One region of the Streptomyces sp. RPA4-2 genome, then DNA from elsewhere that is predicted to be linked to it. Evidence: riboswitches for the same ligand, from Rfam matches in the RefSeq annotation. Region 1 holds a riboswitch; each other region holds the start of a gene.
What was found. A riboswitch is a leader RNA that binds a small molecule or an ion and turns the genes downstream of it on or off. The one in region 1 is predicted to bind cyclic di-AMP.
Positions count from the first base shown of each region.

Region 2: it holds a riboswitch for cyclic di-AMP, as region 1 does, so the genes downstream of both, HEP85_RS19375 (M23 family metallopeptidase) here and HEP85_RS24200 (NlpC/P60 family protein) in region 1, are expected to answer to the same signal.
Region 3: it holds a riboswitch for cyclic di-AMP, as region 1 does, so the genes downstream of both, HEP85_RS23320 (LysM peptidoglycan-binding domain-containing protein) here and HEP85_RS24200 (NlpC/P60 family protein) in region 1, are expected to answer to the same signal.

Region 1 is NZ_CP050975.2:5,520,020-5,530,128, reverse strand. It holds gene HEP85_RS24225 (DUF5691 domain-containing protein) at 1-645, shown strand, start outside; gene HEP85_RS24220 (cobalamin B12-binding domain-containing protein) at 837-1,253, opposite strand; gene HEP85_RS24215 (triacylglycerol lipase) at 1,748-2,623, shown strand; gene HEP85_RS24210 (M23 family metallopeptidase) at 2,900-4,462, shown strand; gene pcrA (DNA helicase PcrA) at 4,577-7,135, opposite strand; cyclic di-AMP (ydaO/yuaA leader) riboswitch at 7,429-7,601, shown strand; gene HEP85_RS24200 (NlpC/P60 family protein) at 7,609-8,769, shown strand; gene HEP85_RS24195 (tellurite resistance/C4-dicarboxylate transporter family protein) at 9,017-9,994, shown strand; gene HEP85_RS24190 (hypothetical protein) at 9,972-10,109, opposite strand, start outside.
Region 2 is NZ_CP050975.2:4,452,341-4,462,449, reverse strand. It holds gene HEP85_RS19410 (amino acid permease) at 1-1,155, shown strand, start outside; tRNA gene HEP85_RS19405 (tRNA-Lys) at 1,288-1,360, shown strand; gene ribA (GTP cyclohydrolase II) at 1,426-2,052, opposite strand; gene HEP85_RS19395 (MarR family winged helix-turn-helix transcriptional regulator) at 2,276-2,779, opposite strand; gene HEP85_RS19390 (dihydrofolate reductase family protein) at 2,905-4,047, shown strand; tRNA gene HEP85_RS19385 (tRNA-Met) at 4,199-4,272, shown strand; gene HEP85_RS19380 (PP2C family protein-serine/threonine phosphatase) at 4,567-5,724, shown strand; cyclic di-AMP (ydaO/yuaA leader) riboswitch at 5,939-6,096, shown strand; gene HEP85_RS19375 (M23 family metallopeptidase) at 6,108-7,145, shown strand; gene HEP85_RS19370 (aldo/keto reductase) at 7,213-8,157, shown strand; gene HEP85_RS19365 (PrsW family intramembrane metalloprotease) at 8,167-9,600, opposite strand; gene trmB (tRNA (guanosine(46)-N7)-methyltransferase TrmB) at 9,665-10,109, opposite strand, start outside.
Region 3 is NZ_CP050975.2:5,329,104-5,339,212, forward strand. It holds gene recQ (DNA helicase RecQ) at 1-1,263, shown strand, start outside; gene fahA (fumarylacetoacetase) at 1,390-2,595, opposite strand; gene HEP85_RS23305 (ATP-grasp domain-containing protein) at 2,820-4,091, shown strand; gene HEP85_RS23310 (FAD-dependent oxidoreductase) at 4,120-5,322, shown strand; gene HEP85_RS23315 (HAD family hydrolase) at 5,609-6,436, shown strand; gene HEP85_RS23320 (LysM peptidoglycan-binding domain-containing protein) at 6,598-7,365, opposite strand; cyclic di-AMP (ydaO/yuaA leader) riboswitch at 7,369-7,529, opposite strand; gene HEP85_RS23325 (polyprenyl synthetase family protein) at 9,716-10,109, shown strand, end outside.

The DNA of each region.
Region 1 (10,109 bases):
GGGGAACGGTCGTGGTGGCTGGGCCAGTTGGTCGAAGCAGCGCCGCTCGGGACATGGCCGCGGCGGCTGGGGGGACGCACACCGGACGAGATCGTCGCGCTTCCCGTGACGGACGACTGGCGGAACGAACTGCACGCCGCGTGGTCCCGGGCGGCGGTACGGCAGCGGGACCCCGGGTGGTCCCGGGCGCTCCTCGGCGCGCCCTCCGCCCCGGAGGCCGGCGGACCGGGGGCGGTGTCGCTGGCGGAGCGCTCGAAGCTGCTCGCCACGCTGGGTCCGGCCGAACGGGCCGAGTGGGTGGCGGGGTTCATCGACACGCACGGCTTGTCCGAGGCGTTTCAGCTCCTGGGGGTCTGTGCGGTGCCGTGGGCCGGGCCCCTGGGGCGGGCGGTGGTCGATGCGCTCGACATCGCGCGCGACGCGGGGAGTTATCCATGGAGCTTCAGTGGGGTGATGGGGCTGGCCGAGCGGTGCCTCGATCCACTGGAGGCGGGTCGGCTCGACGCGCTCACGGCGATCACCGACGAGACGGAGAACACGGCGCCGGGGGCCGGCGGCTACTGGGCCGAGGCCTTCCAGCGCCTCGTCACCACCTTGCGGCTGCGCGCGAAGATGACCGCGGAACTGACGGTGCCGGACCCCTGACGGGCGCCGACGACGCCCTGAACACCGGGGCCGGGGCCCCTGAGCGCCGGAGGGTCCCCAGCGCTCCGTCAGGGGTCCGGGGAACTGCGCGACCAGCCCCCACCCACCCGCGGACAACGACCCCTCGCCCGAGGGCGGGCGGGCGCGGCCAGAGCAGAAGCCCGCACACTCCGACCCCCGCTTACCAGGCGCTACGCTCCCGCGGGCTGCCGTACGTTCGCCCGCACCCACTCCACGATCGACCCGGTCGTCGCGCCCGGCGTGAAGATCTCGGCGACGCCCTTCTCCTTGAGCGGAGCGATGTCCGCCTCGGGGATGATCCCGCCGCCGAAGACCTTGATGTCCTCCGCGTCACGTTCCTTGAGGAGATCGATCACGGCGGCGAACAGCGTGTTGTGCGCGCCGGAGAGGATGGAGAGACCGATCGCGTCGGCGTCCTCCTGGATCGCGGTGTCGACGATCTGCTCGGGGGTCTGATGGAGCCCGGTGTAGATGACCTCCATACCGGCGTCGCGCAGCGCCCGCGCGATCACCTTGGCGCCCCGATCGTGGCCGTCGAGCCCCGGCTTGGCCACCACCACGCGGATCGGACCGGCTGCCACACCCATCACTGCCTCCATGAACCGACTACAACGACCCGTACCGACACATATCGAACATTCCGCCGCTCACCGCGCGGGACGTACCTCTGCGGCACAGGCGCCCCGCACCGCACCGGCCGGGGAAGTGAACGAACGTTATCGTCAGATCCGTGCAAACCACAGTTTCCCGCTGAAGAGCGAGGGGGAAATCACACGGTGGGACACATTCGCCGCGCACCGCTCCGCGCTTCAGCGGCACACGCGCCGCAGGAACCTGCGACGCGCGGGCCACGACCGGAGCCTGCGCAAGGAGAGCCGCCAGCAGGTGGCGGCACCGGCACCACGCCGACGAGGCGCGGCGACGGTGCGGCACACCGGCGGGAGCACGACGGCAGGGATCCCCGCCGCGCCACCGGCGCACCACGCGCCGCGAACGCACCGTCGGCCTCCGCCACCCCGGCTTTCCGCAAGGGCACACGGGGGACAGAGCGGTCCCTTCGCGTGCCGACGGGAGGTCGGCCATGAAGGTCACCGGGACAGAGTCGCCCCTTATCCCGCTCCGTCAGCGCCTGTTGCCAGGCAGGCTGACAGGACTCTCGGTGGCCTTGCTGAAGGCGACGGCTCTGGAGATCGCGATCCTCGCCGGGCATCTCCTCCTCTATCCCTCCGGCATCGTCCAGGAGCGCCGCACCTCCCCCGCGCTCCCTCCGTCCGACGCCACCCGGCTGCCCACCGGGACCAAGCCCCCGGTCGTCCTGCTGCACGGCTTCATCGACAACCGCTCCGTCTTCGTCCTGCTGCGCCGCAACCTCGCGCAGCACGGCAGGCAGCACATCGAATCGCTCAACTACTCACCGCTGACGTACGACATCCGCACCGCGGCGGAGCTGCTCGGCCGGCACATAGAGGACATCTGCGAGCGCACGGGGCGCGACCGGGTGGACATCGTCGGACACAGCCTCGGCGGACTGATCGCGCGGTACTACGTGCAGCGCCTCGGCGGCGACCTGCGGGTCCGCACGCTGGTCACGCTCGGCACACCGCACTCGGGCACCCGGGTCGTCCCGCTGATGAACGCGCACCCGATCGTCCGTCAGATGCGCCCGGGTTCCGAGGTGATCAAGGAGCTGTGCGAGCCGGCGCCCGACTGCCGTACGCGTTTCGTGAGTTTCTGGAGCGACCTCGACCACCTGATGGACCCGCTGGAGACCGCCGCCATCGACCACCCGGACCTGCTCGCGCAGAGCGTCCAGGTGAGCGGTATCGGGCATCTCGCCCTGCCGGTCCACCCCGCCGTCGCCACCGGAATACGCCAGGCGCTCGACAGCGAGGAGACCACCGTCCGCACCGGCGCGTCCGAGGCCGTGGCCGAAGCCGGGGGCCTCACCGTGGCGTGACGCCCTTCGGGCAACCCCCGTCCGGGACCTCTCCCGACGACCGGAGAGGGCCCGGACGGCGGTCGGATGGGGGCCGGACGGGGGCCGGACGACGCCTCGATTTCGAACATTCATCGAACGCCAGGCCAAGCCCGTGCCCGCACTCCCCCGAAAGACGGCCGAATGCCCGTTTCCTGAGCGGAGGAAACCTGCCGAAGATTGTCGCGCCCGCGTACCGCCGGGTACAGTCGCCGCACTGCTCTGCCAGCCCCTGTTGTCGAGGCGAAAGAGAAGTTGGTGAACGACCGTCACCCGTCGGGGACCGTGACCCCCCCGGCCCCGGCTTCCGATGCCGCCTCGGCGCACTACGCGTCGTACGCCGGCCAGGAAGTCCAGTACGGCGACTTCACCGTGTACGACGGCTACAACGGAACCGGCGCCTACGCGACCGCGAGTTTCGAGTCCGACCCTCTCTTCGGCGACATGTCGGGTGGCGACGGCACGGGTTCGTACGACGCGACGCAGTGGAACACCGGCAGCCACCAGACGCCGGCCTACGACCCGTACGCCGCGCAGCACCAGACCGCGTACGACACCGGCGGCTACGACACCACCGCCTGGACGACCGGCTACCAGCAGCTCGCCGACATCCCCGCGCAGCATCCGGGCCCCGACGCCACGGGCCAGTGGGACGCGGCCGCCTGGCTCCAGGCCGAACCGGCCGGCCAGACCCAGCAGTGGAGCGCCCCCACCCAGGAGACGGGTGCGTACGACGCCACGCAGTGGAACACCGCCGGTGAGCACGACCCGTACGAGGCCTACGAGCACCCCCAGCAGGGCGAGTCGCACGAGCACCCGGCCGCCGACGCGTACGAGCACCAGGTCACGGCGGACCCGTACGAGCAGCAGGCCGCCGCCGACCCGTACGAGCACCAGGCCGCCGCCGACCCGTACGAGCACCAGGCCGATCCCGAGCCCTTCGAGCAGCAGGCGACCGCCGCCTTCGAGCAACTGCAGGACGAGTACGACTTCGAGGACGCCGATCCCGCGCACGAGGCTCCGCTGCTCGACGACATGGAAGAGGTCGCTCCGGCCCCCCGTGCCGCGAACCGGCCTGCGTCCCGCTCCCGCCGCCGCTCCCCGGCCAAGCGTTCCGCGCTGCTCACCGTCGCCGTGCCCTCCGCCTGTGTGATGGGCGTCGCGGGTATCGCCGCCGCCTCCGTGGGCACCATCGGCGGGGACGACACCAAGAACACGACGGCCAGCGCGCCCGACGCGACCGCGGTGAAGCCGTCCACCGCCAACAACAAGCTGGACACCCAGCTCCAGAGCCTGTCCGCGGGTGCGGACGACTTCGCCGACCGGGCCAGCCGCACCCAGGAACGCATCGACCTCAAGGCCCAGCGGGCCGCCGAGCAGCAGAAGGCGGCGGCCGCGGCGGCCCGCAAGGAGCGGCTGCGGCCCAAGTTCGTCCTTCCGGTCACGCAGAAAGGACTCAGCGCCTACTTCGGTCAGGCGGGGGTCAACTGGATGTCCGTGCACACCGGCATCGACTTCCCCGTGTCGTACGGCACGACGGTGATGGCCGCGACGGACGGAACCGTACGGACGCAGTGGAACAGCGCGTACGGGAACATGGCCATCCTCACCGCGAAGGACGGCACGGAGACCTGGTACTGCCATCTCTCCAGCTACAAGGTGCCGTCGGGCACCGTCGTGAAGGCCGGTGAGCAGATCGCGTTCTCCGGGAACTCCGGGAACTCGACCGGGCCGCACCTGCACTTCGAGGTCCGGCCCGCGGGCGGCGCGGCCATCGACCCCCTGCCGTGGCTGCGCAGCCACGGCCTGGACCCGACGTGAGCCCCGCCGTGCCCCACTCTCGGTAAACCCACCCGCCGTGACTCACCCGCCGCGGTCCACCGCCGGGCTTCGCGACCGGACGGGAAGCCCCGCCCGGCCTCCGAGCCTCGTGGACTAGAGCTTCTCCACCGGCGCGTACCGCAGCAGCAGCCGTTTCGGCTTGGGCTCTCCGAAGTCGACCGTGGCCTCCGCGTTCGCCCCCGTGCCCTTCACGCCGACCACCGTGCCGAGCCCGAACTGGTCGTGGGTGACCCGGTCACCCACCGCCAGCGAGACGACCGGCTTCTCGGACGCCCCGCGGCGCGTCGCGAAACCGGAGGCCCCGGACGCCGCGGACCGCGAGCGCGAGGACGACAGCGAGGACGACAACGAGGCCGCCACGCCCGAGACCGGGCCGGAGGGCACCGGAGCCGTCGCGCCCGTGCGCTTCCACTCCAGATGCGTGTCCGGGATCTCCTCCAGGAAGCGGGAGGGCGGGTTGTACGAGGGCTGGCCCCACGCGCTGCGCATGGACGAGCGGGTGAGGTAGAGCCGCTCCCGCGCGCGCGTGATGCCGACGTACGCGAGACGCCGCTCCTCCTCCAACTCCTTGACCTGCCCCAGCGCACGCATGTGCGGGAAGACGCCGTCCTCCATGCCGGTGAGGAACACGACCGGGAACTCAAGGCCCTTGGCGGTGTGCAGGGTCATCAGGGTGATGACGCCGTTGCCGTCGTCCTCGTCGGGGATCTGGTCGGAGTCGGCGACGAGCGCGACCCGCTCCAGGAACTCCGAGAGTCCGCCGGCCGCCCCGGCCGCTCCAGCCCCACCGGCCGCTGCGCCCCCGGCAGCCGCTCCGGCACCGTCCTCGCCCCGACCGGACTCCTGCTCGAACTCCAGTGCCACGGCCGCGAGTTCCTGGAGGTTCTCGATGCGGGTCTCGTCCTGCGGGTCGGTCGACGCCTGAAGCTCGGCGAGATAGCCGGTGCGCTCGAGGACCGCCTCCAGGACCGTCGCCGGGCCCGCGCCGGACTCGACGATCGTACGGAGGTCCTCCATGAGCGTGTTGAACCGCTTCACGGCGTTCGTCGAGCGCGCCGCCATGCCGTACGCCTCGTCGACGCGGCGCAGCGCCTGCGGGAAGCTGATCCGCTCCCGCTGCGAGAGGGCGTCGATCATCGCCTCGGCGCGGTCACCGATCCCGCGCTTGGGGACGTTCAGGATCCGGCGCAGCGGGACGGAGTCCTCGGGGTTGGACAGGACCCGCAGGTAGGCCAGGACGTCCCGGACCTCCTTGCGCTCGTAGAAGCGGACACCGCCGACGACCTTGTAGGGCAGGCCGACGCGGATGAAGATCTCCTCGAAGACACGGGACTGGGCGTTCGTCCGGTAGAAGACCGCGACGTCGCCCGCCTTCGCCTCGCCCGCGTCGGTGAGACGGTCTATCTCGTCGGCGACGAACTGTGCCTCGTCGTGCTCGGTGTCGGCGACGTAGCCCGTGATGTTCGAACCCGCGCCCGCGTTCGTCCACAGGTTCTTGGGGCGGCGCGACTCGTTGCGCTCGATGACCGCGTTGGCCGCGGTGAGGATCGTCTGGGTGGAGCGGTAGTTCTGCTCCAGGAGGATGGTCGTCGCGTCCGGGTAGTCCTCCTCGAACTGGAGGATGTTGCGGATGGTCGCGCCGCGGAAGGCGTAGATCGACTGGTCGGCGTCGCCCACGACGCACAGCTCGGCGGGCCCGAGGTCTCCCTCGGCCGGCGGCACGTCCTCGGGGCGGTCGCCGCTCGCCGGGCCCACGAGCTCCCTGACCAGGGCGTACTGCGCGTGGTTCGTGTCCTGGTACTCGTCGACCAGGACGTGACGGAAGCGGCGGCGGTAGTGCTCGGCGACGTCCGGGAAGGCACGGAGCAGGTTGACCGTCGTCATGATCAGGTCGTCGAAGTCGAGGGCGTTGGCCTCGCGCAGCCGCGACTGGTACATCGCGTAGGCCTGCGCGAGGGTCTTCTCGAAACCGTCGGCCGCCTGCCCCGCGAAGTCCTCCTCGTCGATCAGCTCGTTCTTCAGGTTGGAGATCTTCGCGCTGAACGACTTCGGCGGGAAACGCTTCGGGTCGAGGTCCAGGTCGCGGCAGACCAGGGCCATCAGGCGCTTGCTGTCGGCGGCGTCGTAGATCGAGAACGAGGACGTGAAGCCGAGCCGCTTCGACTCGCGGCGCAGGATGCGCACGCACGCGCTGTGGAAGGTCATCACCCACATGGCGTTGGCGCGCGGGCCCACGAGTTGCTCGACGCGCTCCTTCATCTCGCCCGCGGCCTTGTTCGTGAAGGTGATCGCGAGGATCTGGCCGGGGTGGACATGGCGCTCGCCCAGCAGGTGCGCGATCCGGTGGGTGAGCACCCGGGTCTTGCCGGAGCCGGCGCCGGCGACGATGAGCAGCGGGGAGCCGGAGTGCACCACGGCCGCGCGCTGGTTCTCGTTCAGCCCGTCCAGCAGGGCCGCCGGGTCCACGGCGGGCCGGTGGGCGCCGTCGCGGTAGTACGCGTCGCGGTCCGGGGGCACGTCGAAGCGGCCGCCGAACAGGTCGTCCGGAAGCGGCTCCGCCGACTCGTCCTCGGGCGGCGGCGGGGGCTCTTCCTCATGGGCCCCGGAAGGCTTGAGGTCCGCCAGGAAGCTGTCATCAAAGAGGCTGCTCATCGCTCTCCGAGTCTAGGCGGCCGCACTGACAACCCGCCGCCACCCCGGAAACTGGGCCGGATTTCCCACGGGGTCCGGAGCGAAGTGCCATGGAAACCGGGCCGCCCTTCCCGCACCGGCGCGCCCTCACCTTGCGACGTCACGCCGCTACCGTCGGCCACTCCGGGTGTCCCGGCGGCTCAGGTCACGAAAATGTATCGGGCATATCGCACATCAAACTTCACAGAACACTTACGCGTTGGCTAGCGTGCCGGGCAGACCGCTCGACAGCAACCGGCGAACGTCGCCGGGCCGGGCGGCCTCCGCCGAGTCCGGCGCGCCCGTGCGGCGACCGGAGCCGGGGACCCAACCGACTTTGGGGTGAATCGGTCCCACCGCCCCTGGGGCAAGGACCGTAGGGCAAACCTTCCGGAAGCACCCGCCCGAACCCGACAGCTAACCCGGTAGGCGGATGACGGAAGGAGTCGCCTCTCTTGGCGTCGCACCGCAAGTGGAGTCCGCCGGGCACACGCCGGACGGGCATACGGACCCCGGCCCTCGCCACGGCCGCCCTGACCTCCGTGGCCCTGCTCTCGCAGACGGCCGTCGCCGCACCCTCGGCAGAGCCCCGGCCGAGCCTCGAAGAGGTCGAGAAGAAGGTCGACGACCTCTACCACCAGGCCGAGACGGCCACCGAGAAGTACAACGCGACCAGGGAGAAGACCGCCAAGCAGCGCAAGCGCGTCGACTCCCTCCTCGACGACGTGGCCCGGCGCACCGAGAAACTCAACACCGCGCGCGAGGAGCTGGGTTCGTTCGCCGCGGCGCAGTACCGCACCGGGGCGTCCGCACCCGGCAGCGCGAGCCTGCTGCTGGCCGACAACCCGCAGGACTACTTCGACCAGACCCAGTTGATGAACCGTCTGACCACCCGCCAGAAGGCGGCCGTCGACGACTACGTCACCGAGCAGGCAGCCACCTCGAGGAAACGCGGGGAGGCCTCCCGGAGCCTGCGGACGCTCACCACGTCGCAGGACGCGCTCAGGACCTCCAAGGCGGACGTCCAGGGCAAGCTCGCCGCGGCCCGCGAACTGCTCTCGAAGCTGACCGCCGACGAGAAGGCGCGGCTCGCCGCGATCGCGCGGAAGAAGCGGGAAGCGGCCGACCGCGAGGCGGCCGAGCTGGCGGCCCAGCGGGCCGCGGCGGAGAAGAAGGCCCGGGAGACGGAGCCCCAGCAGGGCACGTCGTCCGGAACCACGGGGACTTCCGGGACCCCGGCCACCGACTCCTCGTACGCCACCAAGGCCGGCAAGGCCATCGCCTTCGCCCGCGCCCAGATCGGCAAGCCGTACGTGTGGGGCGCGACCGGGCCCGGCTCGTACGACTGCTCCGGTCTCACCCAGGCCGTCTGGAAGGCCGCCGGCGTCACCCTCCCGCGTACCACCTACGACCAGGTGAACGCGGGCACCACGGTCCCCCTGTCCGCCATCGAGCCCGGAGACCTGGTCTTCTTCTACGACGACATCAGCCACGTGGGCCTCTACATCGGCGACGGGATGATGATCCACGCCCCCAAGCCGGGTGCGTACGTCCGCGAGGAGTCGATCTTCTACGCCGGCGAGTCGATCATCCACAGCGTGGTGCGCCCGGCCTGAGCGCCCGGCGCGGGGCACGCGCGCGTGAGGCCTCCCGGGCTCCACGCGCGCGTGCCCGCGCCCCGCGTCCCCCGCATCGCCGCTCCCCGCATCGCCAGTAACCCCCATCCCCTGCGCCCCGCCCCGCGCCCCTACGTCGTCCCCGTGGCCCCACGACCCTGCGCCCCCTCCCCGTTCCCGTGTTGCCGTGCCCCCGTGTCAGCGCGCCCCGCGGGCAACACGCTCGGAGATCCCTAGCATCGGGGCCATGCCAGCCACCTCGCCGCCCCGCAGCCCGTGGGTCCGACTCCGCACCTGGTGGGCGGAGAGCCCGCCCGCCGCCGCGGCCGCCGTCCTGGCCACCGGCATCCTCTCGGTCGGGCTGCACGAGACCGGTGACGAGATCCTGTCCCGGATCGCGCTGGTCCTGGCGGCCGTCACCTGGCTCGGGTTCGCCGTGGACTTCACGGTCCGCCTGCTGCGGGAGCGGGAACGGTGGCTGGCGGAGGCCGGCACGCCGAGCGCGCTCACCGGGGTCGCCGCGACCGCCGTACTCGGCACCCGGCTGACCGACCTGGGGTGGCTCGGGGCCGCCGAGGTACTGCTCGCGCTCGCCGCGGTGCTGTGGCCGGGGCTGCTCTACCTGCTCGTACGAGGGCTGCGGCTCCGTATGCCCGGAAGCGTGTTCCTCGGGTGCGTGGCCACACAGGGCCTCGCGGTGCTCGCCGCGTCGCTCGCCGAGGCCGCGCGCGCGGACTGGCCGGCGTACGCGGCACTGGTGCTGTTCTGGCTGGGGTTCCTCGTGCTGTACGTGGTGGCGCTGACGTGCTTCGACTTCCGGGAGACGGCCACGGGGGGCGGCGACCAGTGGATCGCCGGCGGCGCGCTCGCGATCTCGGCGCTGGCCGCGTCGAAGCTGGTCCTCGCCTACCAGGCGGACGGCTACCTGTGGAACTACGACGACTACGGCGTGATGCGCTGGGTGTCCCAGGCTCTGATCATGCTGACGCTCGCCTGGTACGCCGTGCTGGCCGTCGCGGAGCTGCTGTGGCGGCGTCCGCGGTACGACGTGCGGCGCTGGGCGACCGTGTTCCCGATGGCCATGACGGCGGCGGCGGCCCTGTCGGTCGCGGACGCCGTCGGCTTCGCCTGGCTCAGGGGGCTCGGGCAGGTACTGCTGTGGATCTCGGTGGCCGCCTGGCTGCTGGTGGCGGCCGGAACCATCAGGTCCACAGCACCGCGATGAAGATGTTCGCGGTCGTCAGCAGCCCGACCAGCCCGAACAGGCCCTTGTCGACCTTCTCGTCGTCCCGCTTCACATAGACCAGCCCGAGGATCACGATCAGCAGGGCCAGCTTCAC
Region 2 (10,109 bases), 1.1 Mb from region 1:
GCGGGCATCGACTTCGGCGCGGCGTCCTTCCTGGGCGCCTACCTGAACCTGCAGTTCGATTTCGAGGTCACGCCGGGCCGGACGATCCTGCTCTTCGCCGGCATCCTCGTCCTGCACGGACTGCTCAACACCTTCGGGGTCCGGATCGTCGCCCTCCTCAACGACATCAGCGTGTGGTGGCACGTCCTGGGCGTAGCGGTGATCGTGGGCGCTCTCGCCCTCGTACCGGACCACCACCAGTCCGCGTCCTTCGTCTTCACGCACTTCGTGAACAACACCGGCTGGGGCAGCGGTGTGTACGTCGTCCTCGTCGGCCTGCTGATGGCGCAGTACACGTTCACCGGATACGACGCCTCCGCCCATATGACGGAGGAGACGCACGACGCGTCGACGGCCGGACCCAAGGGCATCGTGCAGTCCATCTGGACGTCGTGGATCGCCGGCTTCGTCCTCCTGCTCGGCTTCACCTTCGCCATCCAGTCGTACGACAAGGAGCTGGGCTCGGCGACCGGCGCGCCGCCGGCGCAGATCCTGCTCGACGCGCTCGGGGCCACGGCGGGCAAGCTCCTGCTGCTGGTCGTGATCGGCGCGCAGCTGTTCTGCGGGATGGCGTCCGTGACCGCCAACAGCCGCATGATCTACGCCTTTTCGCGCGACGGGGCGCTGCCGTTCTCCCGGGTGTGGCACACCGTGAGCCCGCGCACGCGCACTCCGGTCGCGGCGGTGTGGCTGGCGGCGCTGGGGGCGTTGGTGCTGGGGCTGCCGTACCTCATCAACGTGACCGCGTACGCGGCCGTCACGTCGATCGCCGTGATCGGGCTCTACATCGCGTACGTCATCCCGACGCTGCTGCGGCTGCGCAAGGGGGAGGCGTTCGAACGGGGGCCGTGGCATCTGGGCCGCTGGTCGCGCGCGATCGGCGTCGTGTCGGTCGTCTGGGTGGCCGTCATCACCGTCCTGTTCATGCTGCCGCAGGTCTCCCCGGTCACCTGGGAGACGTTCAACTACGCCCCGGTCGCCGTCCTCGTGGTCCTGGGTTCCGCCGCGGCCTGGTGGACGGCCTCGGCCCGCCACTGGTTCCTCAACCCCGACCACGCCCGCACCCGGGCGCGTGAGGCGGCGCGCAAGGGTGCGCCGGAACCGGTCGATCCGTAGCGTTGTGCGCGGTTGGTCCCCGGCCGCGCGCGCCTCCGGCGCGGCCGGGAGACCGATACCCGATCGGAGTCCCGGCCTCGTCCGGCTATGCTCGGGGATGCGTCGGCGCGGGATGCGTGCGGGCCGGTGCGTGGACCCTTAGCTCAATTGGCAGAGCAGTGGACTTTTAATCCATTGGTTGTGGGTTCGAGTCCCACAGGGTCTACCGACAAGCCCCAGGCCGGAGTGCATCCGGCCTGGGGCTTCGGTGTGTTGGAGGGGCAGCCGGGCTCAGCCCGCCGTGAGCTCCGGCAGCGGGAGTGTGTGCTGGGTCTGGAGGACCTTGGCGCGGAGGTAGCGCACGTTGTGGGCCGTGGTGAAGACGCCCGTCGGCACACGGTGGGAGACCTCGATGCCGAGGTCGCGGAGCTGCTCGGCCTTGTCGGGGTTGTTGGAGAGCAGGTCGAGGGAGCCGACGCCGAGGGCCCGGAGCATCTGGGCGGCCGCCGTGTAGTCGCGGTCGTCCTCGGGGAGGCCGAGGGCGGCGTTGGCGGCGTAGGTGTCGAGGCCCTGGTCCTGGAGGGCGTACGCGTCGAGCTTGTTGTAGAGGCCGATGCCGCGGCCCTCCTGACGCAGGTACAGGAGCACGCCGCCCCGTTCCGAGATCCGCTCCACCGCCTCACGCAGCTGAGGGCCGCAGTCGCAGCGGGCCGAGCCGAAGACGTCGCCGGTCAGGCACTCGGAGTGCAGGCGCACCAGCGGGTTCGCGCCCGGTTCGCCGAGCACGACGGCGAGGTGTTCCCGGCCGTCCGCCAGACCGTGGAAGGTGACCAGCTCCGCGTCGACGGAGTAGCCGTCGCCGAAGCGCAGGGGCACGGCGACGCGGGTGCGCACCGTGGCGGTGGGGAAGTCGCGCATGTTGTCTCTCCGGTCCAGCGGGTCGGTGGCAGTGGTTTCCCGGGGCGGTGTGTTTCATATTTGAAGCACAGCCTGGGGAGGCGACCGTACAGGATGCTTTAAAGTTCAAGCAACACTTTCGGGGAGATGAGCTGACTGCGGCTCACCTGACCCCCTTGGCCGCCCCGTCCGCCCCGTCCGCCCCGTCCGTGCCGGTCGTCCAGTCCGATTCGTCCGTGCGTCCTCAGGAGGAACGCCGCCGCCATGGCAGATCTTCCCCCTGGACCCCGGGACCTTCCCCCTGGATGCCGCGGGTGACGCTCGCGCAGATCTCCTCCAGCTGCCCCACCTGCTCCGGCGTCAGGCGGTCGAAGAGCGCCGCGCGCACCTGCTCCACGTGCCCGGGCGCCGCCCGCTCCAGGACGGTCATACCCTCGTCCGTGAGGACCGCGACCTGACCGCGTCGGTCCGTGGGGCAGCCCTCCCGGCGCACCAGACCGTCGTTCGCCAGCCGGGTCACGCCGTACGTCAGCCGGCTGCGGGTGATCTTCAGGACCTCGGCGAGGTCGGTCATCCGCAGCCGCCGCTCAGGGGCCTCGGACAGCATGGCGAGGATGGAGTAGTAAAGGTGGGGCATGCCGGCCTCCGCCTGGAGCTGCCGGTCGATCGTGTCCTCCAGGAGCGAGACGGCGGCGATGTACGAGCGCCAGGCGCGTTGCTCGGCGGGGGTGAGCCAGCGGGTCGTCATGTCGCCAGTCTAGGTATTGTTTAAAAATTGAACCACTGCTGAATCACCGCTGAACCGCTACTCGAACCCCTACTTGAGTCACTAGCAGCCCAGAGCGCAGAGCTCGGAGCCGGAGGCAGCGTCCCATGCCCCATCCCTACGTCCTGTTGTCCGCCGCCGTCTCCCTCGACGGCTTCCTGGACGACACCGGCCCCGAACGGCTGCTGCTCTCGGGTCCGGCCGACTTCGACCGGGTCGACGAGGTGCGGGCGTCCAGCGACGCGATCCTGGTCGGCGCGGGCACGATCCGCTCGGACAATCCCCGGCTCCTGGTCAACTCCGCCGAGCGGCGGGCGGCCCGGGTCGCCGCGGGCCGCCCCGCCTACCCCCTGAAGGTCACCGTCAGCGGGTCCGGCGACCTCGACCCGGACGCGCAGTTCTGGCACACGGGCGGCGAGAAGATCGTCTACACCACGGACGAGGGGGCCGTACGGGCCACCGAGGTCCTGCGCGGTCCGGCCGTCGACGTGGTGGCGACGGGGGCCGAGCTGGACTGGCGCGCCGTGCTCGAACACCTCCATGACGTACGGGGGGTGCGGCGTCTCATGGTCGAGGGCGGCGGGCGGGTGCACACCCAGCTGATGGGGCAGGGCCTGGCGGACGAGCTCCAGCTCGCCGTCGCGCCGCTCTTCGTGGGACAGGCGGACGCGCCACGGCTGTTCGGGCCCGGGGGATACCCGCCCGGACGGATGCGGCTGGTGGAGACACGGGCGGTGGGAGACGTCGTCCTCATCCGCTACGTCCCCACGGCCCCCGGCACCGGTGCGCTCGCCTCCGCGGCGGACCGGCACTGGCTGGGGGTGGCGTGCGAGCTGGCCGCGCTGTGCCCGCCGTCGAGGACGGCGTTCAGCGTGGGCGCGGTGGTGGTGGCCGCGGACGGCACCGAGCTGGCCCGCGGGCACTCGCGGGAGGGGGGCGACCCCGTCGCGCACGCCGAGGAGGCGGCACTCGCCAAGATCGCCGCCGGGGATCCGCGGCTGGCGTCCGCGACCGTCTACAGCAGTCTGGAGCCGTGCGCCCGGCGGGCCTCGCGGCCCGCACCCTGCGCCCGGCTGATCCTCGACGCGGGGGTGCGCAGGGTGGTGACCGCCTGGCGGGAGCCGGACACCTTCGTGGCGGGCGCGGACGGCAACGGGCTGCTGGTGGCCGCGGGGGCGGACGTCGTCGTGCTCCCGGAGTTCGAGGAGCGGGCCACGGCACCCAACCGGCATCTTCTCGGAGCCGCCTGACGGAGGGGCTTCCGGCGGCCGGTGCCCGGTCGTGGACGGTCGCGAGCGGGGCGGAATCGCAGGGGATCCGGAGGAGAAGAGACCTGGTCGTGGGGCGTGCGTGAACGGGTGTGCTCGGGGGGTCGAACATGGCGTACACTGGTTTCAACGACGCGGGGTGGAGCAGCTCGGTAGCTCGCTGGGCTCATAACCCAGAGGTCGCAGGTTCAAATCCTGTCCCCGCTACTCAAGGCCAAGGCCGGAACTCGGATTCACGAGTTCCGGCCTTTGGCGTTTCCGGGTTTTGGTGTTCTAGGGCGCCTTGGTGTTGTCGGTGCTTGGTGTTTCCGGTCCCTGGTGTTTCCGGTCCCTGATTTCTTCGACACGCCCGTACGGAAGCAAGGGCCGTCCCCCGGTCGGTCCACACCGCTGGCCCCCTCCCCCCGGTCCGGGAAACCTGGACGGGTGGGGCAGCGAGGAGGTGCGCGGCGGGCCGGACGGTCCTACGGCCGGTCGGGCGGACGGCGGTCCGGCGGCCCCGTGCCCGATCCGGGGCTGGGGGACGAACCGTCGCCGGACCCGGACCCTCGCCGGATTTCGCACGCCTGGACCCTGGTGCGGGCGCTGCCGTTCCTGCTCGTCGTCGTCGCGGTGGTCTACGACTGTCTGACCCCGCCCGGATTCACCGCGGCACCGCTCTTCACCGCCGCCCCGCTCGTCGCCGCGCCGATCTTCGCGCTGCGCGGCACCCTCCTCACGGGGGCCATGACGCTGGCCGCGCTGCTCGCATGCCGCCTCAGGCTCGGCCTCCACATGGGGATCGGCGCGATCACCGAGGTCGCCACGGTGGCGACCGTCGTCGTCCTCGCCGTCCTCATCAACATCCTCGTCCGCCGCTCGGACGAACGGCTCGCCTCGGCCCGCCAGATCGCCGAGGCGGCTCAGCGCGCCGTGCTGCCGCAACCCGAGGGCCGGATCGGCGGCCTGGCGGTCGCGGCACGCTACGAGGCCGCGCAGGAGGGCGCGTTCATCGGCGGCGACCTGTACGCCGTGCAGGACACCCCGCACGGCGTACGGCTGGTGGTGGGCGACGTCCGCGGGAAGGGCATGGGCGCGGTGGCCGCCGTCGCGGTGGTCATCGGGGCGTTCCGGGAGGCGGCCGAGCAGGAGACGGCGCTGGAGGCGGTCGCGCAGCGGCTGGAACGCGCGCTGGCCCGCGAGGGCACCAGGCGCGAGGACCTGGACGCCTTCGAGGGTTTCACCACGGCCGTCCTCGCGGAGATCCCGCACGGGGGCGACGTGGTCAGGATCGTCAACCGCGGCCATCCGTCACCGCTGCTCCTGCACGCGGACGGCACGCTGTTCACGCTCGCCGCCACGAACCCCGCGCTGCCGCTCGGCATGGGCGAGCTGGGCTCCTGGCCCGACCGCGCGGTTACGGCGGACTTCCCGCCCGGCTCCACGCTCCTGTTCCACACGGACGGTCTGTCCGAGGCGCGTGACGGCCGCGGGAACTTCTACGATCCGGCCGAGCGGCTCGCGGGACGGACCTTCAGCGACCCGGACGCCCTGCTGGCCGAGCTCGCGGCGGGGGTCGGCCGGCACACCGGCGGCGCGCTCGCGGACGACATGGCACTGCTCGCCGTGCGGCGTCCCCCGCGGGCGACGGAGTTCCTTGATCGTTGTCACGAGGGGTAGCGGATGGTACTCCTCCGCGTAACAACTGACACACGGTCAAAAACAGGTGCGTGCGGGAGGGCGGGTCAACTCGCCCGTTTTCCCCCGCTCATGCCCCGTAAGTCCTGGCCAAGAGTGGTTAATGATCCGTACGAACGGCTTGGAATCCGGTACCCGAGTCTATTAACGTTCGATAACGCAGCGCGGTCGTCCCAGCCGTCACAAGAGACGGCTCCGTGCGCACGCGCCGAATCCCGCGAGGGAACCGGGGAACCACCAACTTGGGGTGAATCGAGCGTCTTTCACGGTGGAGACACCGTGGGTTGACGCGCGTAGGAGACCTTCCTGCTCCGAACCCGTCAGCTAACCCGGTAGGCGAGAAGGAAGGAAAGGAGCGCGCCCACGTGGCGTCCAACCGGCCTGCCCAGCCCACTTCGTTCGCGCCGAACGACACCCAGACTTTCGGTTACTCCCGCGGCGACGACGAGGGCCCCTGGGAGGAGTGGAACCCCACCGCGGATTCCGTCGCTCCCGTCCGCGGCCGGCACCGCGTCTCCAAGCAGCGCGGAGGCGGGCTCGCCCGCAGTTCCACCGTCCTCGGCGTCGGTGTCCTGGCCGCCGTTGGCGCGGGTGGCATCGCCACCGCCGCGCCCGGCAAGCCGCCCGTGTCGATCTCGCTGCCCGACCTCTCCTCGGTCACCCAGTCGGCCAAGGCCCTGATGTCCGACGGCGGTTCCAGCACGCCGAAGGGTTCCTCCACCCCGCTCACCGGCGCCGGTCTCACCAGCGCCGACGCCGCGCAGGGCAACGCGGACGCCGGCGAGGCGCTGCGGGCCCGCATCATGGAGCAGGCCGAGTCCCAGCAGGACCAGGTCGACAGCGCGGTCCAGGCCGCCGCCGAGACCGCCGCCGCGAAGAAGGCGGTCGCGCTGGCCGCCGAACAGCAGGACGAGGCCAAGGCCAAGGAAGCCGCCGCGAAGAAGAAGGCGGACGCGGAGGCCAAGCAGAAGGCCGAGGCCGCGCGCCTCGCGAAGCTCGCCAAGAGCTACTCGCTGCCGACCTCCTCGTACACCCTGACCTCCCGCTTCGGTGACGCCGGCTCCATGTGGTCCTCCGGCTACCACACCGGCCTCGACTTCGCCGCCCCCACGGGCACGCTGATCAAGGCGGTCCACAGCGGCACCATCACGGAGGCGGGCTGGGCCGGCTCGTACGGCTACCGCACGATCCTCACCCTCGACGACGGCACGGAACTGTGGTTCTGCCACCAGTCGTCCATCAGCGTCAGCGTGGGGCAGAAGGTGGGCACGGGCGACGTCATCGGACGGGTGGGCGCGACCGGCAACGTGACCGGGCCGCACCTCCACCTGGAGGTCCACCCCGGCGGCGGCGACGCGATCGACCCGATGGCGTGGCTGCAGAGCAAGGGCATCAACCCCTGATCCAGCGCCCGCCACGAGCACGGCGGGTGCGGAATGCGGTCGTCCGGTACGACTGTTGAAATGGGGTATGACTCCTCTCCGCAAGCTCGGTTCCTCCGATATCGAGGTCTTCCCGCTCGCCCTCGGCGGCAACGTCTTCGGCTGGACCGCCGACGAGGCGCAGTCCTTCGCCGTCCTCGACGCGTACGCGGCCGCGGGCGGCAACTTCGTCGACACCGCCGACAGCTACTCGGCGTGGGTCCCCGGCAACAGGGGCGGCGAGTCCGAGACGATCATCGGCAAGTGGTTCGCCGCGCGCGGCAACCGCTCCGATGTCGTCCTCGCCACCAAGGCCGGCGCCCATCCCCAGTACAAGGGGCTCGCCCCGGACACCATCAGGGCGGCGGCCGACGCGTCACTGCGCCGGCTCGGCACGGACTACATCGACCTCTACTACACCCACTTCGACGACACCTCGGTCCCGGTCGAGGAGATCATCGGCACGCTCGACGAGCTGGTACGGGCCGGCAAGGTCCGGGCGATCGGCGCCTCCAACCTCTCCGCCGAACGGCTCGCGGAGTCCCTGGAGTTCTCCGACCGCGAGGGCCTCGCGCGCTACACCGTCCTCCAGCCCCACTACAACCTCGTCTCGCGCGACACCTACGAGGGCCCGCTCCAGGAGGTCGCCTCCCGGACCGGACTGGCCGCCGTCCCGTACTTCGCCCTCGCCTCCGGCTTCCTCACCGGCAAGTACCGTCCGGGCACGACCGTCGACTCGGCGCGGGCCGAGGGCGCGCGCAAGCACCTCGAGACGGAGCGCGGCCCGCGTGTCCTCGACGCCCTCGACGAGGTCGCCCACGCCCATGACGTCTCGGTCGCCACCGTCGCCCTCGCCTGGCTCGCCGCCCGGCCCACGGTCGCGGCCCCGATCGCCTCCGCACGAACCGTCGAACAGCTTCCGGAGCTGCTCGCGGTCGCGGACCTCACGCTGAAGGACGACGAAGTGGCACGTCTGACGGAGGCGTCGGCCTGAGCCCTGCGCTCAGGGCCGGTAGGGGCCGTACACCGGGCGGGCGGCTGTCGGGTCCGGGTACGGCCGTCCGTCCCGGGGTGACGGCTGCACCGGCACATAGCCGTAGCCGTAGCCGTAGCCGTAGCCGGGGCCGTACCCGGGGCCGTACGCGGGCCGCGGCGGCGGTACCGGGACGGCGGGGGCCGTCACCCGTGCCGCGTACGCGAGGGAGGGGCGGGCGACCTCCCTGCGGTGCCACAGCTCGTGGAGCAGCTCCCGCTCCCGTACGACGAAATCGGCGCCCGCACGGCCGCTGCGCCCCCGGTGCCGCAGGAACGCGAGCGAGGTCGCGCAGGCCTCGTACCGCGCGACCGACCGTGCCGCCGCCCTGCCGAAGTGATGGGCCGCGTACCGACGGGCCAGCCGGCGTGCCCGCATCGAACCGAGTACGTACGGCTCGGGCGGGGTCAGCCACCCGGCGACGGCGTACGCCGGGAGTTCGGCGCGGACGGTCCTCAGCTCGCGCTGCCGCGTCCAGATGACGAGGAAGGTGAGCAGCCCGAACGCCGGCACCATGAACGCGCCGTACACCGCGAAGAACCCGTACTCCCCGAAGCTCGACGAGCCGTTCCACATCGCGTGCATGCCCATCGCGAGCAGCAGTCCGGCCGGCGGCAGCAGGAAGCGGCGCAGGCGTCGGCGCTCGGCGGACAGCGCCGCGATCCCGAAGCCGATGCCGGTGAACACGGTGAACAGCGGGTGCGCGAAGGGCGCCATCACGACCCGGACGAAGAAGGTCGCGGCGGTCACGGAGGCCAGGCCGTGCTCGCCGCTGAGCTGGTCGGTGCCGAAGGCGGTGCCGAGGTAGAGGATGTTCTCGGTGAAGGCGAAGCCGGTCGCGGTGACCCCGGCGATGACCACGCCGTCGACGATCCCGGTGAAGTCCCGTCTGCGGAAGAGGAAGACCAGCAGCACGGCGGTGGCCTTCGCGGACTCCTCGACGATCGGGGCTATGACCGTCGCGCCGAGGGTGTCGGCGCTCGCCGGGTCGGCGGTGGCGGTCGCTATCCACCGGGTCGCGAAGCTGTTGGCGACGATCGCTATCAGCGCCGCCGCGCACGCGCCCCAGGCGAAGGCGAAGAGCAGGTTCCGCCAGGGGCCCGGCTCGACCCGGTCCAGCCAGCGGAACGCGGCGAGAAGGAGCGGGACGGGCAGCACGGCGAGGCCGAGGCCCACCAGGAAGCCCTCGGTACCGGTCTGCCGGCGCACCAGGGCCAGGATGACGAGACCGGCGAGCGCGAGCAGGATGGTCAGCGCGCCGTAGCGCACCCTCCCCCAAGCTCTCGGCCCTCGAGCAGGGAGGCGCCCCCATCGCTGCCACCAGTGCGGGTGCCGGGGCGGACCCGCGGGCGGCGCGCCGCCGGGAGCGCCGGGGTGCGTGGGGTACGCGGGAAAGGTGGCCACGGCATTGACCCTAACGAGGCAGGGGCGGTGCCCGCGACGGTGCCGGAGGCGGTCCGCAGGGGTGTCAGTCGCCCGAAGTGTGCTGCTCGCGGTGCTGTACGCGCCGGAAGAGCAGGTCGTTCACCACATGACCCTTCTCCAGCCCCTGGCCCTCGAAACGGGTCAGCGGCCGGAAGCCCGGACGAGGCGCGAAACCGCCGTCCGGCGCGGTGTTCTCGAACTCCGGATGCGCGGTCAGCACCTCCAGCATCTGCTCGGCGTACGGCTCCCAGTCCGTCGCGCAGTGCACCAGGGCGCCCGGCGCGAGGCGGGTCGCGGCGAGGTCCAGGAACTCCGGCTGGATCAGCCGGCGCTTGTGGTGGCGCTTCTTGGGCCAGGGGTCGGGGAAGTACACGCGCAGGCCGCTCAGCGAGTCCGGCGGGAGCATCTCACGGAGCAGGATGATCGCGTCGCCGTTGCCGACCCGGATGTTGGCCAGTCCGTTCTGGTCCGCGAGGTTCAGCAGATTG
Region 3 (10,109 bases), 190 kb from region 1:
CGCGAGGAGCACGCGGGCGACGCGGGCATCGTGTACTGCCTCTCGCGCAACTCGGTCGAGAAGACCGCCGAGTTCCTCTCCCGCAACGGCGTCGAGGCGGTGCCGTACCACGCGGGCCTGGACGCGGGCACCCGCGCCGCGCACCAGTCGCGCTTCCTGCGCGAAGAGGGCCTGGTCGTCGTCGCCACGATCGCCTTCGGCATGGGCATCGACAAACCCGACGTGCGGTTCGTCGCCCACCTCGACCTGCCCAAGTCGGTGGAGGGGTATTACCAGGAGACGGGCCGCGCGGGCCGCGACGGACAGCCGTCCACGGCATGGATGGCGTACGGCCTGCAGGACGTCGTGCAGCAGCGCAAGCTGATCCAGGGCTCCGAGGGCGACGAGGCGTTCCGCCGGCGGGCCGCAGCCCACCTGGACTCGATGCTGGCGCTGTGCGAGACGGCCCAGTGCCGGCGTTCCCAGCTGCTGGCCTACTTCGGCCAGGACCCGCACACCCCGGCGTGCGGCAACTGCGACACCTGCCTGACGCCGCCCGAGACCTGGGACGGCACGGTCGCGGCGCAGAAGCTGCTGTCGACGGTGGTGCGGTTGCAGCGGGAGCGCGGGCAGAAGTTCGGCGCGCTCCAGATCGTCGACATCCTGCTGGGGCGCCGGACCGCCAAGGTGATCCAGTTCGACCACGACCAGCTGTCCGTGTTCGGCATCGGCGAGGATTTGTCGGAGCCCGAATGGCGCGGTGTCGTACGGCAGTTGCTCGCGCAGGGGCTGCTCGCCGTCGAGGGCGAGTACGGGACACTGGTGCTGACCGAGGAGAGCGGGACGGTGCTGAGGCGCGAGCGCGACGTGCCGTTGCGCAAGGAGCAGCCGAAGCCGGCCACCTCCCGTTCCTCCGCGTCGCCCCGGGGCGAACGCAAGGCCAAGGCCGTTGTGGAGCTGCCGCAGGAACTCGTCCCCGCCTTCGAGGCCCTGCGAGCGTGGCGTGCCGAGCAGGCCAAGGAACAGGGCGTCCCGGCGTACGTCATCTTCCACGACGCCACGCTCCGGGAGATCGCGACGGTGTGGCCCACCTCCGTGGCGGACCTCGGGGGTATCAGCGGGGTGGGCGAGAAGAAGCTCGCGACGTACGGCGCGGGCGTGGTCGGGGTGCTCGCCGCCCTGGGCGGCGCCCCCGGAGGGGCGCCGGCTCCCGCGGCCGACGAGGCGCCGGACCCGGACTGGCCGGAGATGGACGCGGAGCCGGAGCCGGAGGACTGGATGTAGCACCGCGCCCGAAACCCGGGTCCCGGGCCTCGGGGCGCAGGACAGGGCCTCGTCGGGCGGTGCCCCCGCGCCTCGCCTCGCCGGGCTGGGCCGGGCGCGGGGTGCGCGGGAGCGGGGCGGGGGGTACTAGCGGATGCGGCCCGTCACCTCGCCGAGGGCGACTCGGGTGCCATTCGGGCCGGGAGCCCAGGCGGTCATCGTCACCTCGTCGCCGTCCTCGAGGAAGGTCCGCTTGCCGGTGGGGAGCTCGAGGGGCTCGCGGCCGTTCCAGGTGAGTTCGAGGAGGGAGCCGCGTTCCTGCGGCGAGGGCCCGCTGACCGTTCCCGAGCCGTACAGGTCGCCGGTGCGCAGGGAGGCTCCGTTGACCGTCATGTGGGCCAGTTGCTGGGCGGCCGTCCAGTACATGGTGGAGAAGGGCGGCTCCGAGACGACGTGGCCGTTGATGGCGACGGAGATGCGGAGGTCGTAGCCGCCGGGGTCCTCCGCGGAGTCGTCCAGGTAGGGAAGAAGGGGGTGCGTGCGGACCGGAGACGCGACACGGGCGTCGTCCAGGGCGTCGAGCGGGGTGACCCACGCCGACACCGAGGTGGCGAAGGACTTGCCGAGGAAGGGACCGAGCGGGACGTACTCCCAGGCCTGGATGTCGCGCGCCGACCAGTCGTTGAGGAGGCAGAGGCCGAAGACGTGGTCGCGGAAGTCGGCGAGGGGCACCGGAGTGCCGAGGGGCGAGGGGGCGCCGACCACGAAGCCGACCTCGGCCTCGATGTCGAGCCGGACGGACGGACCGAAGGCGGGCACCGTGTCCGTGGGGGCCTTGCGCTGGCCCGACGGACGCACCACCTCCGTACCCGACACCACCACCGTGCCCGCGCGGCCGTGGTAGCCGATCGGCAGGTGCTTCCAGTTGGGGGTGAGGGAGTCCGCGGCGTCGGGGCGGAAGATCTGTCCGACGTTACGGGCGTGGTTCTCGGAGGCGTAGAAGTCGACGTAGTCCGCGACCTCGAACGGGAGGTGCAGGGTCACCTCGGAGAGCGGGTACAGATGGGGCTCCACGGTCTCCCGGTGGGCCGGGACCGTCACCCAGCCCGTCAGCGCGCGGCGCACGTCGGACCAGGCCGTACGGCCCGCCGCGAGCAGCGGGTTCAGGTTCGGCCGCGCGAGCAGCTCGGCGTACGGGGAGCCGAGTGCCCGGGCCGCCGCGCCCGCGTCGAGGACGTGGTCGCCGAGCCGGACACCGACGCTCCGTTCGGACGAGCCGGCCCGGGAGAAGACGCCGTAGGGGAGGTTGTGCGGGCCGAAGGGATCGCCCTCGGGGACATCGAAGGGGGGCATCGGGTGGTGCCTCGCTTTCGTGGTCGTACGCGCCGTGATCCATGTGTTCCACGCGTTCCGTGTGGTCGCGGCACACGTTACGGGGGAGTGACCGTGCTGTGGCAGTGCCTAAAGAGTTCGCAATGTCCGAATAGGCCTTGTCGGACGCGGCAATTCCGGCTTAGCGTCCTTTGGGGACATGGACGGGGTGGGTCCGGTCCGTAGGGGGGACACGTGGGGGACCCGTGGCCAGGGGCGTCAGTGGAGTGCCGGTCGACGCCGACCGGGACGTTCCCGGGCTGATAGTGAAATTCGGTGACTATCCGCTGCACCACGGAGGAGTGGGCGCCATCCGGAGCCTGGGCCGCCTGGGCATACCGATGTACGCGATCACCGAGGACCGTTACACGCCTGCCGCGGCCTCACGCTATCTGCGCCGTGCCTTCGTCTGGCCGACGACGGGGACGGAGGAGCCGGAGCGCCTGGTCGAGGGGCTGTTGCGGATCGGCCGTCGCATAGGGCGGCCGACGGTGCTCGTCCCGACGGACGAGGAGGCCGCCGTCCTGATAGCGGAACACCAGGAGGAGCTCGCGGAGCGCTTTCTCTTTCCTCGGGTGGACGCCAAACTGCCCCGCCGCCTCGCCAGCAAGCAGGGCCTGCACGAGCTGTGCGTGGAGCACGGCATTCCCAGTCCGGCGGCCGCCTTTCCCCAGTCGTACGAGGAGATCGAGCGCTTCGCCGCCTCGGCCCGCTTCCCTCTCGTGGCCAAGAACCGGGAGGCGTTCGTGCGCCGCAGCCGGCCCGCGGTCAACGGGACGACGAGGATCGCGACCCGGGAGGGGCTGCTGGCACTCGCCCGGGACTGGGGCGGGAACCCGGGTGTCATCCTCCAGGAGTACCTGCCCAGGGAGGAGGCGGAGGACTGGATCGTGCACGCGTACTTCGACGCGGACTCGACGCCGCTCGCGATGTTCACGGGCGTGAAAGTCCGCTCCTGGCCACCGCACGCGGGCATGACGGCGAACGCGTACGTCGTCGACAATCCGGAACTCGCGGACCTCGCCGCACGTTTCATCAAACAGATCGGCTTCAGCGGCGTCATCGACCTCGACCTGCGCTTCGACCGCCGCGACGGGCAGTACAAGCTTCTCGACTTCAACCCCCGCATGGGCGCGCAGTTCCGGCTCTTCGAGAACGAGTCGGGGATCGACGTCGTCCGGGCCATGCACCTCGACCTGACCGGGCGCACCGTTCCCGAGGGGGAACAGCGGGCCGGCCACCGGTACATCGTGGAGAACATCGACCTGCCGGCCCTGCTCGCCTACCGGCGCAGCGGCTACACCACCCCGCACGCGCCGGCGCGCGCGAGCGGTACGGAGCTGGCCTGGCTCGCGGGTGACGACCTGCGGCCGTTCTTCACGATGCTCGCGCGCTTCGTGCGGCCGGGCGCGAGACATCTGTACCAGCTGTGGCGGACCAACCGCCGCGGCAGCAGTACCAGTACGACCACGAAGTGACGGAAGAACGTCCTGGGGAGGGGACTTCGTGATTCATCCGGTAGCAGTCATCGGTGCGGGCCCGTTCGGCCTGTCCACCGCCGCCCATCTGCGGGCGCGCGGCATTCCGGTGCGTGTCTTCGGCCGGCCCATGGTGAGCTGGCGCGACCACATGCCCGAGGGGATGCTCCTCAAATCGACCCCGGCCGCTTCCAGCATCGACGCCCCGCAGCCGGGCCACACACTCCGTGACTACTGCGACGCCGCCGGGATACCGCGGCTCGTCACGGACGAGGACATCATCCCGGTCGAGACGTTCATCGCCTACGGGGAGTGGTTCCAGCGGCAGCTCGTGCCCGAGCTGGAGCAGGTGCGGGTCGTCTCCGTCGACCGACGGGGCGCCGACGGATTCGAGCTGAAGCTGGACTCGGGGGAGTCGTTCACGGCACGCGCGGTCGTCGTGGCCACCGGACTGTACGGCCTCGCCCATCTGCCGCCCGAGCTCGGTGAGGCGGCGGCGGACGGACCGGCGCCCACCGGCCCCGTCTCGCACAGCTCCCAGCACCACGACCTCACCCGGTTCTCCGGCAGGGAACTGATCGTCGTCGGCGCGGGACAGTCCGCCCTGGAGACGGCCGCGCTGGCGGCGGAGGCGGGCGCGCAGGTGCGCGTGGTGTCCCGGGGCCGGGGCAGGGTCGCCTTCGGCGCACCGCCCTGGGGACAGCCGAAGCTGCGCCCGGAGTCGCCCTTCGGGCGCGCCTGGTCGCTGTGGGCGCTCAGCTACTACCCGCACCCCTACCGCTACCTGCCCGCCGAAGCCCGCCACTATCTCGTCCGCCGGGTGCTCGGCCCGCTCGGCGCGTGGTGGCTCCGGGACCGCTTCGAGGGCAAGGTCGAGGTCAGCGAGATCGCCCGGATCGAGCGTGCCTCGGTCTCCGGGAGCCGCCCGGTGCTCTCCGTGCGGACCCTGGGCGGTGCGCCCGAGGAGCTCGCGGCGGACCACGTCATCGCGGCGACGGGCTATCGCGTCGACATCGCCGCGATGGACTTCCTGGGACACGCGTTGCGGACGGAGCTGGCGGTGAGCCGAGGCACCCCGAAGCTCGGTGCCGGATACCGGTCCTCGGTGCCCGGGCTGTACTTCACGGGGTTGCCGGCGGCGGCCTCGTACGGGCCGGTGATGCGGTTCGTGTGCGGGACGGAGTTCGCTTCGCCGCGATTGGCCAGGCACTTGGCGGCGGCTCACGGTTGAGGCGGCGTACGGCGTCGGGTGTCCGGCGGGCGGGGCGGTGGCGGGGGCCACGGCCCCGACGCCACCGAGAGGTGACCGGCCGTGCGCGTTCCGTAACGTGCCTGTCCACGGCGGGTGTTGAAGCCGGTGTCGCGGCGCTCTCGGGCGCCCGGCACGGCGGATCGGAGTGTGTGTGACGTCGTCGGGCGCGCGTGGCCCGTGCGGTGAACGGCGTTGCTGACGGGATACCGGACGTCGTCCGGTTCACGCCGGGCCGATGAGTCGTCGGATCCGTATTCTTCGGATCATGGCCGCTCCGACTGCATATTCACTCATCGCCACTGACCTGGACGGAACGCTGCTGTGCGGCGACGACACGCTCTCCGACCGGACCCGGGCGGCGTTGGCGAGGGCGGTGGAGGCGGGCGCCCGCCATCTGGTCGTGACGGGGCGCCCGGCGCCGAGGGTGCGCCCGCTCCTCGGTGAACTCGGTGGTGCGGGACTGGCGGTGTGCGGGCAGGGGGCGCAGCTCTACGACGCGAGCGAGGACCGTCTGCTGTGGTCGGTGACCCTGGACAGGGAACTCGCGGAGACGGCGCTCGGAAAGATCGAGGCGGAGGTCGGGCTGCTGTACGCCGCGGTGGACCAGGACGGCGTGGACGGACTGACACTCATCGAGCCCGGCTACGTGATGCCGCACCCGACGCTTCCCGCGGCACGGGTCGGGCGCCGCGACGACCTCTGGACGGAGCCGATCAGCAAGGTGCTGCTGCGCCACCCGCTGCTGTCCGACGACGAGTTGGCCGCGGCGGCCAGGGCAGTGGTGGGTTCCCTGGCCACCGTCACCATGTCGGGGCCCGGCACGGTCGAACTCCAGCCATGCGGGGTGACCAAGGCGACGGGCCTTGCTCTCGCCGCCGCCCATCTCGGGCTGGCCTCCGAAGCCACCATCGCCTTCGGTGACATGCCCAACGACATCCCCATGTTCGACTGGGCCGCCCACGGGGTCGCCATGGCCAACGCCCACCCGGAACTCAAGGCGGTGGCCGACGAGGTGACGCTGTCGAACGAGGACGACGGGATCGCGGTGGTGCTGGAGCGGCTGTTCCCGCTCTCCGCGCCGTGGCCCTGGTAACCCGTGGCCCTGGTAAGCCGTGGTCCCAGTTACCCGTGGCCCTGGTTACCCGTGGCCCCGACTACCCGGGGCTACGGACCCCCGTTGCCCCGGTCGCCCGTCGTTCTGGCTTCCCGGGGTGCCGGAAGTCCGGTCCGGCACCCCGGTCTCGTGGCGTCCGGTCAGTAGGCGCCGTTGACGTTGTCGATCGAGCCGTACTTCGCCGCGGCGTAGTTGCAGGCGGCGGTGATGTTCGCGACCGGGTCGTACGAGTCCATGGACGTGCCGGGCACGTGGTAGGCCTTGAACGTCGGGTCGATGACCTGGAGCAGGCCCTTGGAGGGGATACCGGCGGCGGCGTTGGAGTCCCAGTTGTTGATGGCCTTGGGGTTTCCGGAGGACTCCCGCATGACGTTGCGGTGGATGCCGTTGTACGTGCCCGGGATTCCGTTCTTGGCCATGATGTCCAGCGACTGCTTGATCCAGCCGTCGAGGTCGTTCGTGTACGTCTTCGCGGCGGCGGTGGTCGCGGTCTTGACCGCCGTGGTCTTGGCCGCCGTGGTCGTGGACTTCGTGGACTTCGTGGTCTTGGCGACCGCCGCCGTGACCTTTGCCGACTTTGTGGCGTTCTGGACGGTTTTCGTGCCGACCGTCAGGGTGAGGCCCGGGCGGAGCGCCGACGGGTTGGGGCCGATGACCGCGCTGTTGGCCTCGTACAGCTTCTTCCAGCCGCCGCTGGAGGGGTACTCCCGCGCGATCTTGGCCAGGGTGTCGCCCGTGACCACCTTGTAGGTGACGAGCTGGACGTCGGAGGCGCCCGTGGCGGCCTGTGCGCAGGTGGCGCCCAGGAGCGGGAGGGCGAGTACCGCCGCGCCCGTGCCCGCAGCGAGAATGCCGCGAACGAGGGTGCTGCGAGTCTTCGGGTGGCAGTGTCTACCTGCTGCGGCCATGACGTGTTTCCTCTCCGGCGCCTGCGAGGTGAGCTGTCGGGTTCGGGCGGGAGCTGCCCGGCCGCACGGTGAGTGCGACTTCACCCCTAGCCGTTCCGAACTTCGGATCGGCGGCTTACCTGGGTCCCCCGCTCCTGCCGTGCGTGTGTGGTCGGGTGTGGTTCCGGTCGGCGGCAGGATTGGGCGGTCCGTCCGGAGTGACGTGAAGGTATGCGAGAGCACATGTCCGAAACAAGCCTTGATGTCGCGGTGTAGATCGTTTTCACCAGGACATAAGGGCGGATGAATTGCCCGATTAATCCGGAATGCTTCGCTCAACTTGGCTTATGCAAACGGGTAGTCGCTGGACGGGCTCGCGAGGTGGATGACCTTCGCGCGTGACCCAACTCACTCGATCCGGCAGGAATAAAGCGGCAATGGCGGCAAGTCGGGCATATAAGGCGCGAATAAAAGGCCGCTGAGCCCCTGGTCGGAGCCGTGCGCACCGTTCGTACGGACGGGTCTGTGCAGGGGTCGCCGTGGGGAGCCGGCCCTCGGCGGCCCTGAAGTGGAGTCCGTAGGGCCGGTGTTCGGGATGTGCGTGCCGCTTCGGGCCGGGATGAGGGCTGAACTTCGGGCCGTGTGGCCCCTGTTGGTTCTGTCCGGGGCATCCGCCCGCGTGATGCCGAAGCGCGTGACCCTCTCCTGCCCGTCCGCGAGAGCGGGCGGGTGTCCCTCGCCGGGGTCCGTCAGGGATTCACCGGTCCACGCTCTGTCCCGCGGGGCCGCCGAGGAGGCTGCCGGGGCTTCGGCCCGCGGCGAGTGGGATCCGCCGCCTCCGCGTCCGATGGAGGCCACCTCGTCGCCGCCCTCGCGGGTCCAGCTCGCTGGAGGGTGAAGTCCCTTGTGCCGCAGGTGACTTCGGAGCGGGACTCGCCCCGCGCGTCCCAGGCCGGTCCCGGACGACGCGGACGGATCGACCGGGAGGAGCGGGCGCGGGTGCTCAGAGGTCCGGCTTCCCGGACGGAGTACGCCCCCCGCGCGCCCTCCGTGTGGTCGAGGCCGTCCGGACGGGCACGGGTGCCGCAGTGGCGGGGACGGCTTCGTGTGATCGCGGGGTCGAACTCCCCTGCCTGCAACGTGCGTTCGAGGGAACTGGCCGACGGGTGCAGGTGAAGTCGGCCTCCGGGCCCGGCTCTGGCCAAAGCCAGGGCCGGTAGGAGGAGGAGAGGGGCAGAGGGAGGAAGGGGCGTGACGGCCGGGCGGGACGGCGCAGCCGATGGCGGTCAGGTCGAAACGTACGTTCTCCGTAGTGCTCGGCTTCGAGGGGGCCGCCCGATCACGGCGGTCGCGCACTGACAGGTGCGGGGCACCCCGAGTGACCAGGGTCGAGGCGCCGTCAAGGGCCGCGTCGCACACCGGGGCGATCACCCGGCCCCGACCCTCCCGGTGGTCCGGCGGCAGGTCCGCGTCGTCTCCGCCGGGGCGGAAGCGACCCGCGTCCACGCCGGTGTGCTGAGGGGAGCGCCCGAGCACCGGCGCACCCCGGAGCGCGTACGCGACGGGGGTGACCAAGGGGGAGGACCAGGGGGTGACGCCCACCCGGCGGCCGGGCAGGGAGGCGCAGGTCGTCGCTGGTGGGCGCGCGTCCATGACGTAGGGGCGCGGAAAGGGCTCCGGCAGCACCGGGCCCGGCGGGAGGCTCTGGATCAGGCGCGGTACCGAGTCGCGCGGCGGGTCGTGCCAACCCGCTGCGGGTCGCGCCAACCGCCCACCGCCGGGACGGCCGCACGGTTCGGAGCCGCCCCCGTGGACGCCGCCGTCGCCCCCGTACGCGTCCTGGGCCGGGCGCGACAGCCACGTATGGATGAACGGGTCCACCGTCTCCGGGCGGTTCACCCGGATGTCGCGCCACATCACCTGGCCGGCGTGCGCGGGGTCGGCGGTCGGGCGACGTGGGCGAGTCCCGCGGCCTGCGTACAGCCGGGTGCCGTCCGCCGGAGGGATCCAGACGTCCTCGTGAGTCGTCTCGTAGGGGAACGCCGTACGGGTGTACATGCTGTTCTCGGTGCTCACGGGTGATTCGGTTTATCTACTGCCATACCGGCCCATCAGGAACATACCGTTCGTGGTAGGCCGCCGCCCAGACGTGGGACTGCGTGGGGCCGCCTGCCTCTCGGGGGCATCGGACGCCGGGGGAGAGGGAAGTCGGGAGGAAGTCGACAGTGGGGACGGTGGGCGCTCGTGGTGATCGAAACGTGACCGGATACGCTGACTTGAGTGATGGCAGCGACACATCGACAAACCGTGTCATCGACCGAATGATCGACCGAGTTCGCCATGTGATCGTCAGCAGACAGGAGAACCTCTCGTGACCGTCGTCGGGCCGTTCGGGCTGAGCGTGCGGGACCAGGCTCTCGAAGCCGATGTCCAGGCCGGATTGGCGGCTGTCGAGGAGGGCTTGCTCGAAGTCACCAAGAGCGAGGTCCCCTTCATCACGGAAGCCGCGCAGCATCTCCTGCGGGCCGGCGGGAAGCGGTTCCGTCCGCTGCTCGTGATGCTCGCGGCGCAGTTCGGTGACCCCTACGCGCCGGGTGTCGTGCCCTCGGCCGTGGTCGTCGAACTGACCCATCTCGCCACGCTGTACCACGACGACGTGATGGACGAGGCCGACGCGCGACGCGGGGTGCCCAGCGCGAACACCCGCTGGGGCAACTCGGTCGCGGTCCTCACCGGCGATTTTCTCTTCGCGCGCGCGTCGCACA